DNA from 2 places in the Stenotrophomonas sp. LARHCG68 genome. Region 1 is predicted to be linked to the other one. Evidence: riboswitches for the same ligand, from Rfam matches in the RefSeq annotation. Region 1 holds a riboswitch; the other holds the start of a gene.
What was found. A riboswitch is a leader RNA that binds a small molecule or an ion and turns the genes downstream of it on or off. The one in region 1 is predicted to bind glycine.
Positions count from the first base shown of each region.

Region 2: it holds a riboswitch for glycine, as region 1 does, so the genes downstream of both, gcvP (aminomethyl-transferring glycine dehydrogenase) here and ACIPR8_RS07870 (trimeric intracellular cation channel family protein) in region 1, are expected to answer to the same signal.

Region 1 covers NZ_JBIXJV010000002.1:102,894-107,680, reverse strand. The annotation lists gene ACIPR8_RS07890 (3-deoxy-7-phosphoheptulonate synthase) at 342-1,415, shown strand; gene ACIPR8_RS07885 (hypothetical protein) at 1,570-2,013, shown strand; gene ACIPR8_RS07880 (GIY-YIG nuclease family protein) at 2,032-2,292, shown strand; gene ACIPR8_RS07875 (YegP family protein) at 2,415-2,753, shown strand; gene ACIPR8_RS07870 (trimeric intracellular cation channel family protein) at 2,902-3,519, opposite strand; glycine riboswitch at 3,608-3,712, opposite strand; glycine riboswitch at 3,726-3,815, opposite strand; gene ACIPR8_RS07865 (acetyl-CoA hydrolase/transferase family protein) at 3,964-4,787, opposite strand, start outside.
Region 2 covers NZ_JBIXJV010000003.1:221,904-226,690, reverse strand. The annotation lists gene gcvP (aminomethyl-transferring glycine dehydrogenase) at 129-2,993, opposite strand; glycine riboswitch at 3,104-3,212, opposite strand; gene ACIPR8_RS12170 (multidrug effflux MFS transporter) at 3,540-4,760, shown strand.

The DNA of each region.
Region 1 (4,787 bases):
GAGTGGACTGCGCTGCAGTATGTGGCCACCGGGGTGAAGCGCGGGCGACCGGGGGCGGCCCACGACGGCGCTGGATGAACGAAACCACTGCCGCGTCCGTTGCGGCTGTAACTGTCGCATTGCACAAAAAAGCGTGTTATCAATGCATCCCATGAACGCAGCCCGCGCCAGCTTTTACTTTTGGTATTACTTTCCGAAGCCGCTGGCGGAGGAAGGACTGCGCTCACCCTGAAGAAACCTTCAGACGCATTCCCGAAAAGCCGCCAGCGAACCTGGCGGCTTTTTTCATGCTGCCAGCGCTGGGGCCACACCCTTCACGATCTGGATTGGAGACCCCCGCAATGCCCCCCCACACCGACGACCTGCGCATCCGCAAACTTGAACCGCTGACCCCGCCGGCCCAGCTGCTGTCGCTGCTGCCCTGCGACGAGGAGGCCTCGCAGACCGTGGCCGATGCCCGCGCCGCGCTGCACCGCATCCTGCATGGCGAGGATGATCGCCTGGCGGTGGTGGTCGGCCCGTGCTCCATCCACGACCCGGTCGCGGCGATGGAGTACGCCCAGCGCCTGCGCCCGCTGCGCGATGCGCTCGGCGGCGAGCTGGAGATCGTCATGCGCGTGTACTTCGAGAAGCCGCGTACCACGGTGGGCTGGAAGGGCCTGATCAACGACCCGGACCTGGACGGCAGCTTCAACATCAACAAGGGCCTGCGCGTGGCGCGCGGCCTGCTGCGCGACATCAACCGCCTCGGCCTGCCGGCCGGCGTGGAGTTCCTGGACGTGATCTCGCCGCAGTACATCGCCGACCTGGTGGCCTGGGGCGCGATCGGCGCGCGCACCACCGAAAGCCAGGTGCACCGCGAGCTGGCTTCCGGGCTGTCGTGCCCGGTGGGCTTCAAGAACGGCACCACCGGTGACGTGAAGATCGCCGCCGACGCGGTCGGCGCGGCCTCGCACCCGCACCACTTCCTGTCGGTGACCAAGGAGGGCGGCACCGCCATCGTGGCCACCCAGGGCAACCCGGACTGCCACGTGATCCTGCGTGGCGGCAAGACGCCCAACTACGACGCGGCCAGCGTGCAGGCGGCCAGCGAGGTGCTGGGCAAGTCGCAGCTGCCGGCGCGGCTGATGATCGATGCCAGCCACGCCAACAGCAGCAAGAAGCCGGAGAACCAGCCGCGCGTGATCGAGGACATCGCCGGCCAGCTGGAGGGCGGTGAGCAGCGCATCGTCGGGGTGATGATCGAGAGCCACCTGGTGGCCGGCCGCCAGGAGCTGGTCCAGGGCCAACCGCTGGTCTACGGGCAGAGCATCACCGACGGCTGCATCGACTGGGACAGCACCGTGCAGGTGCTTGAGCGGCTGGCCGAGGCCGTGCGTGGGCGCCGCCAGGCACAGCTGGAAGCGGCCGCCTGACTGGGCCAAGCGTGACAGCCACACTGGCACGCACCGGCCAGTCCAAGTAATTTACGCGGCGGGAGGCGCAACGCCTCCCGCCTGCTGTGGTCTCAGGGGAGAGCGCCTCACGCGGCAGGAAGCCTAGAAATCACCGCTTATGGAGAAGGAAGTGATGCGTATCCGTACGTGCAGTATGGTGCTGGCAATGATGCTGGTGCCGACCGTGGCGATGGCCAAGAGGGAAGTCGTGGATTCGGGCAGTGGCTGCCTGCAGAACCTGGCGGTGAGCGGTGGCTTCACCACCGGCAAGCAGTTCCTGGCCTCCACCGACCACGAAGGCATCAGCTACCCCGAGGCTTTCCGCAAGACGGTGGCCGCGATCGAGGCCGAGGGGCTGGTGGGTGTCTCGCCGAACGAGCAGACCGGCTACATCGCCGCCGAGCAGACGGTGCGCGGTGGCGGTGGCTCCACCGTGCCGCTGCGCACCACCGTGCGCCGCCAGAACGACGGCACCATCCGCGTCGAGGTGCGTTTCAGCATCAAGGGCGGCCAGCTGACCTCCAACAAGGCGGTGGGTGAAGGCCTGTGCAAGATCGCCGACGCGGCGAGCCTGTAACAGCGGGCGGGAGCGCGCGTGGGTAACGGTGCCTGGTTCCTGTACCTGCTGGAATGCCGCGATGGCAGCTACTACGCGGGTATCAGCACCGATGTACAGGCGCGCTTCCAGGCCCATCTGGCCGGCAAGGGCGCGCGTTACACGCGCGCGCACCCGCCGCTGCGGGTACTGGGCATGCGCCCGTACGCCGACCGTGCCGCCGCCTCGCGCGCGGAATGGCAGATCAAGCAGCTCCCCCGCCAGCACAAGCTGGCGTGGCTGGAGCGGGCCGGGGATTGAGGTAGAGTCTGGCTTGCAGCCGCCGTTCCGGGCGGCGCCAACGCCCGGGCAGCCGGGCACCACAGCCACGCATGCGGCTGTCCAGCGGCATGTCGGCATCGTCCTCAAGCGGAGGGTTCGTGATGGCAGGTTGGTACGAGTTGGAGAAGAGCAAGGACGGGCAGTTCTACTTCGTGCTCAAGGCAGGCAACGCCGAGGTGATCCTCACCAGCGAGCGCTACACCACGCGCGCGTCGGCCGAGAACGGCATCGCCTCGGTGCAGAAGAACAGCCCCGATGAAGCGCATTACGAGCGCAAGACCAGCAGCGATGGTCGACACCATTTCAATCTCAAGGCCGCCAACCACCAGGTGATCGGCAGCAGCCAGCTGTACGCATCGCAGGCCGCGCGCGAAGCCGGCATCACCAGCGTCAAGGGCAATGGGCCGAGCACGACGGTGAAGGACAAGACAGCGGGGTAGTTGGGTTTTGCCCTCACCCCAACCCCTCTCCCGCGTGCGGGAGAGGGGCTTTGAAACTGCAGTTGCGCCGATCACTTCAAACCGTCGTGAACCTGGCCCCTCTCCCGCACGCGGGAGAGGGGTTGGGGTGAGGGCAAAACCAGCCAGCTCAATGCACCTCATCCTGGTAGACGAACTTGGGCATCTCCCAGCGGTAGCGGATGGCCAGCAGGCGCAGTGCGAAACCGCCCAGCAGGCAGCACACGATCGCGGTGTCGTCGGCCACCTGCCAGTGCAGCAACAGCAGGTAGGCCGCACCGGTGAGCAGCGAGATGATCGCGTACAGCTCCTTCTGGAAGATCAGCGGCACCTCGTTGCAGAGGATGTCGCGCAGCACGCCGCCGAACGCGCCGGTCAGCATCCCGGCGATCAGCACGATCTGCGGCGCATGCCCGGCCTCGCGCGCGATGGCGCAGCCGATCAGGGTGAAGGCGATCAGGCCCAGCCCGTCCAGCACCAGGAAGGTGCTGCGGAAGTGGTGCATCCAGCGCGCCAGCCAGGTGGCGACCAGCGCCGCGCAGACGGTGAAGCCCAGGTACTCGGGGTGCTTCACCCAGCCCAGCGGGTAGTGGCCAAGCAGGATGTCGCGCAGCGAGCCACCGCCCAGGGCGGTGACGCAGGCGATCATGACCACGCCGAACAGGTCCATGCGGCGCCGGCCGGCGGCCAGCGCGCCGGTCATGGCTTCGGCGGAAATGGCGATCAGGTAGATGAGGGAGAGCAGCATGCTGTGGGTTCCAGGCAGAGCGGTGGGGCCGGCCACGCGCCTGCCGCCACCCTTGCCTGGGCAAGGATGGGACTGCGTTGACCGGTGCCGCTCCCGCTGTCCCTTGTGCCTGAGAGTTCAGCGGCGATGGCCGCGTGCCCCTTCGGCGGATCGCGCGGACGGTGTCCGGCGACCTCTCTCCAGCTCGGCGTGTCGGATGCATGGTTGGTGGGATTCCAGCCCACCGGCCTGAGCGATCATGGGAGCCTGCGCCTTCGGCGGGCGCCAGCGTGGCGCCTCTCTCCTGCATCCGTGGGTCAGTGTAACTGTTGCGTTGCAGCATGAACTGGCCGGATCTGGCAGCCCGCGCCTGTCGGTGCCAGCGCTCCCACATGAAAACAGCCGGCGGCGGGGCCGTCGGCTGCTTCGGTGCTGCGACTGCATGCCCGCTGCCGCGGGCCCTGCTCAGGCCTTCATGCTGCCCGTGTCGATGTAGCGCTGGTGCCAGGACAGCGCTTCGGGCAGCAGGTGCGGGGTGTGCTTGCCGTAGCTGTCGCGGCAGGCGCGGTCGAAGTAGTCGTTGAGCTGGTCGCGGTAGCCCGGGTGCGCGCAGTTGTCGATCACCTGGCGGGCGCGGGCGCGCGGCGGCAGGCCGCGCAGGTCGGCCAGGCCCTGCTCGGTGACGATGATCGAGACGTCGTGCTCGGTGTGGTCGACGTGGCTGACCATCGGCACGATCGCCGAGATGCTGCCGCCCTTGGCCATCGAGGGGCTCAGGAAGGTGGACAGGAAGCCGTTGCGGGTGAAGTCGCCCGAACCGCCGATGCCGTTCATGATGCGGCTGCCCATGACGTGGGTGGAGTTCACGTTGCCGTAGATGTCCACCTCGATCATGCCGTTCATGCCGATGCAGCCCAGCCGGCGCACCAGCTCCGGGTGGTTCGACATTTCCTGCGTGCGCATGATGATGCGGTCGCGGTAGAACCGGATGTTGCGCTTGAACTCCTCGTTCGCCTCCGGGCTCAGCGCGAAGCCGGTGCACGAGGCGTACTCGAGCACGCCGGACTTGAGCAGGTCCAGCATGCCGTCCTGGATCACCTCGGTGAACGCACTGAGCCCGCGCAGGCCACTGTCGGCCAGGCCGGCCAGCACGGCGTTGGGGATGTTGCCCACGCCGGACTGCAGCGGCAGCAGGTTGTGCGGCAGGCGGCCCTTGGCCACTTCGTGCTTGAGGAACTCGATCAGGTGGCCGGCGATCAGGCGGCTGTCCTCGTCGATCGGCTTGAACG
Region 2 (4,787 bases), on a different contig from region 1:
CGCCTGCGGGAGAGGGGTTGGGGTGAGGGCAGCTTCTAGCTTCCAGCACCCAGCCCCCAGCACCCAAACAAAAAGCCAGCCGGTTCGCACCGGCTGGCTTTGTCACATCAGGCCACCGCAGAAGCCGATCAGGCTTCCACGTCTTCCTTGTACGCATCCACCGGGATGCAGGCGCACATGATGTTCTTGTCGCCGTACACGTTGTCCACGCGTGCCACCGGCGGCCAGTACTTCTGCAGCTTCAGCGACGGCAGCGGGAAGGCGGCCAGTTCGCGCGGATAGGCGTGGGTCCACTCGCTGGCCGACACCGCGCCGGCGGTGTGCGGGGCGTGCTTGAGCGGGTTGTCCTCGCGGTCCAGGCGACCGTCCTCGATGGCCTGGATTTCCTCGCGGATCTGGATCATCGCGTCGATGAAGCGGTCCAGCTCGTGCTGCGATTCGCTCTCGGTCGGCTCCACCATCAGCGTGCCGGCGACCGGGAAGCTCAGGGTCGGGGCGTGGAAGCCGAAGTCGATCAGGCGCTTGGCCACGTCCTCGGCGCCGATGCCGGAGGTCTTCTCCAGCGGACGCACGTCCAGGATGCACTCGTGTGCCACCAGGCCGTTGCGGCCGGTGTACAGCGTCTTGTAGTGCGGGGCCAGACGGGTGGCGATGTAGTTGGCATTGAGCAGTGCCACCTGGGTGGCCTTGCGCAGGCCCGCGGTGCCCATCAGGGTGATGTACATCCAGCTGATCGGCAGGATCGAGGCGCTGCCGAAGCTGGCCGCGCTGACCATGCCGACCGGGCCGTTGTCACCGAGCTTGCCCGGCAGGAACGGGGCAAGGTGCGACTTGACCGCGCACGGGCCCACGCCCGGGCCGCCGCCGCCGTGCGGGATGCAGAAGGTCTTGTGCAGGTTCAGGTGCGACACGTCCGAGCCCCACTTGCCGGGCTTGGCCACGCCGACCAGGGCGTTCATGTTGGCACCGTCGGTGTACACCTGGCCGCCGTGCTGGTGGATGATCTGGCAGATCTCGACCACCTCTTCCTCGAACACGCCGTGCGTGGACGGGTAGGTCATCATGATCGCGGCCAGGCGGTCGCTGTACTTCTCGGCGTTGCGGCGGATGTCATCGACATCGACGTTGCCGTTGGCATCGGTCTTGGTGACCACCACGGTCATGCCGCACATCTGCGCCGAGGCCGGGTTGGTGCCATGCGCCGAATCCGGGATCAGGCAGATGTCGCGATGGCCTTCGCCGCGCGAGCGGTGGTAGGCGCGGATCGCCAGCAGGCCGGCGTATTCGCCCTGCGCGCCGGAGTTCGGCTGCAGGCTCACCGCGTCGTAGCCGGTACATTCGACCAGCATCGCTTCCAGCCCGTCGATCAGTTCCTTGTAGCCCTGCGCCTGGTCGGCCGGTACCAGCGGGTGGATGTTGGCGAACTCCGGCCAGGTCACCGGGATCATCTCGGCGGTGGCGTTGAGCTTCATGGTGCAGCTGCCCAGCGGGATCATGGTGCGATCCATCGCCAGGTCCTTGTCGGCCAGCGAGCGCAGGTAGCGCAGCATCTCGTGCTCGCTGTGGTGCGTGTTGAACACCGGGTGGGTCAGGAACGCACTGGTGCGCAGCAGACCCTTGGGCAGGGCATCGGCGGTGGCGGCGTCCAGTGCATCCACGTCGACCGTGGCGCCAAACAGCTGGCCCAGCGCGACGATGTCGGCGCGGGTGGCGGTTTCGTCCAGGCTGATGCCGACCGCGCCGGCATCGATCACGCGCACGTTGATGCCGGCGGCCACGGCCTTGGCCTGCACCGCCGCGGCGTCAACGCCGGTGACGTGCAGGGTGTCGAAGAAGTCATTGCCCACAGCAACACCGGCCGTGCGCAGCGCGCTGGCCAGGATCGCGGCCAGACGGTGGGTGCGGCGGGCGATGCGCAGCAGGCCTTCCGGGCCGTGGTAGACGGCGTACATCGAGGCCATCACCGCCAGCAGCACCTGCGCGGTGCAGATGTTGGAGGTGGCTTTCTCGCGGCGGATGTGCTGCTCGCGGGTCTGCAGGGTGAGGCGGTAGGCCGGCTTGCCTTCGGCATCGACCGACACGCCGATCAGGCGGCCCGGCATCGAGCGCTTGTAGGCGTCACGGCAGGCCATGAACGCCGCATGCGGGCCACCGAAGCCGAACGGCACGCCGAAACGCTGGCTGTTGCCGATGGCGATGTCCGCGCCCCATTCGCCGGGAGCGGCGATCAGGGTCAGCGCGAGCAGGTCGGTGGCCACGGCGACCAAGCCCTGGCGGGCATGGATGGCCTCCACCAGCGCCTTGTGGTCACCGATGTGGCCGGTGGTGTCCGGGTACTGCAGCAGCACGCCGAACACGTCGGCGGTCATGGCTTCGGCCGGGGTGCCGACCTGCAGCTCGATGCCCATCGGCTCGGCGCGGGTGCGCAGCAGTTCCAGCGTCTGCGGGTGCACGGCGTCGTGCACGAAGAACACCTTGGACCTGGACTTGGCCGAACGCTTGGCCAGGGTCATCGCCTCGGCGGCAGCGGTGGCTTCGTCCAGCAGCGAGGCGTTGGCGATCTCCATGCCGGTCAGGTCGGCGACCAGGGTCTGGAAGTTGATCAGCGCTTCCATGCGGCCCTGCGAGATCTCCGCCTGGTACGGGGTGTAGGCGGTGTACCAGGCCGGGTTTTCCAGGATGTTGCGTAGGATCACGTTCGGCGTGTGGGTGCCGTAGTAGCCCTGGCCGATGAAGCTGCGCAGCACCTTGTTCTTGCCGGCGATGGCGCGGATCTTGGCCAGCGCCTCGACCTCAGTGAGCGATTCGGGCAGCGCCAGCGGTGCCGGCGACTTGATCGAGCCCGGCACGATGGCGTCGGTCAGGGCTTCAAGCGAATCATGGCCAACGGTGCGCAGCATCTGCGCGATTTCGGCATCGTTGGGGCCGATGTGGCGGTCGACGAACGCGGAGGAGTGTTCGAGTTCGCGCAGCGAAGGGGTGTTCTGGGTCATGGCTGACGTCCGGAGAAGGCATGCAGGGCTGGGGCGGTGAGCCAGGCAAGCACCGGTACGGCCCCGCTGCCGCGCAGGCGGCATCACGGCCGGCAAGCCGGTGGCTTGCCTCGCGCCCCTCTGTCCTTTTGCCTGAGAGTTTGGAAGCAACGCGACGAGGATCGTGTGCTTCGTGCCCCTTCGGCGCCGGATTGAACCGGTCTCTCCAGAGTTTTGGTGCAGGTGGTATCGGGCCTGAGCGATTTACGGGCGTTTGCGCCTTCGGCAGCGGGGTCAGCCGCTTCTCCCACCGTGTTCGTACAGCCGGCCGATTATAGCCCGGGGCAGACCTGCGCACCGGCTTGGATTACCATTCCGTTCCCGGCCCGAGGATCGCGCGTTGCACGCGGTGGGCGGGGAGGCCGGTACCGCGGGCTGACGCGGGTTCATGTCCGGATAAACAGGCGCGATATGGCCGCGCGGCGTTACCGTGTCCGGCCCTGTTCATTTTTCTCTCCCGCACCGGTGTGCCTGCCGGTGCCGATGCACGTTGTTTCACAGGAAGCCATGAAAGCAAGCAAGCAGGTTTCGCTGCGACGGATCGCCGCGCTGGTGGCCGGGTTGTCGATGTTCGGCCCGTTCGCCATCGACGCGGTGTTCCCCGCGTTCCCGCAGATCGGCGCGCAGATGGGCGCCGACAAACTGGCCATGCAGCAGGTCATCAGCGTCTACCTGCTCACCTATGCGCTGATGAGCCTGGTCCACGGCGCGCTGTCCGATGCGCTGGGCCGCAAGCGGGTGATCATCGGCGGGCTGGTGGTGTTCATCCTGGCCTCGATCGGCTGCGCGCTGTCGCGCGACATGGGCTCGCTGCTGCTGTTCCGCGGCCTGCAGGGCCTGTCCGCCGGCGTGGGCTACATCATCGGCCGGGCGGTCATCCGTGACCTGTACGACGGCGACGACGCCCAGCGGCTGATGAGCCAGGTGTCGATGATCTTTTCCATCGCCCCGGCCATCGCCCCGATCATCGGTGGCTGGCTGCTGGGCTGGAGCCATTGGCAGGGCATCTTCTGGTTCCTGGTGGCGTTCTCCACGCTGCTGCTGGTGGTTACCTGCCTGTGGCTGCCGGAAACCCACCCGCCGCAGGCCCGGCTGAGCCTGCGCCCGGCACGGCTGGCCCAGGATTACTGGAGCATCGCGGTCAACCCGCGCTTCCTGCGCCTGGCCCTGGCCGGCTCGCTGGGCTTTGGCGGGCTGTTCCTGTACATCGCCTCGGCACCGGCCTTCATCCTGGACCTGCTGCACCTGAACGAGCAGCAGTTCGCCTGGTTGTTCATCCCGACCATCGGCGGCATGGCGCTGGGCGCCTATGCCTCCGGCCGCGCGGCCGGGCGCATCGCCGGCGCGCGCGCGGTGCGGATCGGCTATGCGTTCATGGCGGTGGCGGCGGTCTACAACATCGCCTACAACGCGTTGGCCCCGCAGATGAGCGTGCCGTGGGCGGTGCTGGCGCTGACCCTCAATTCGTTTGGCGTGGCGCTGATCTTCCCGATCCTGAGCCTGGCGATCCTGGACATGTACCCGCGCCAGCGCGGCACGGCCTCCTCGATGCAGGCCTTCAGCACGCTGGTGACCAATGCGGTCATCGCCGGCGTGTTGTCGCCGCTGCTCAGCCGCAGTGGCCTGAGCCTGGCCATCGGCGCGGCGTTGTTCGCGCTGGGCAGCGGGCTGATGTGGAAGTGGGAGCGCATCAGCCAGCGCGCCCAACGCAACACCCCGGCGGCCTGATCCATCTTCACCCCCGATCGGGGACAC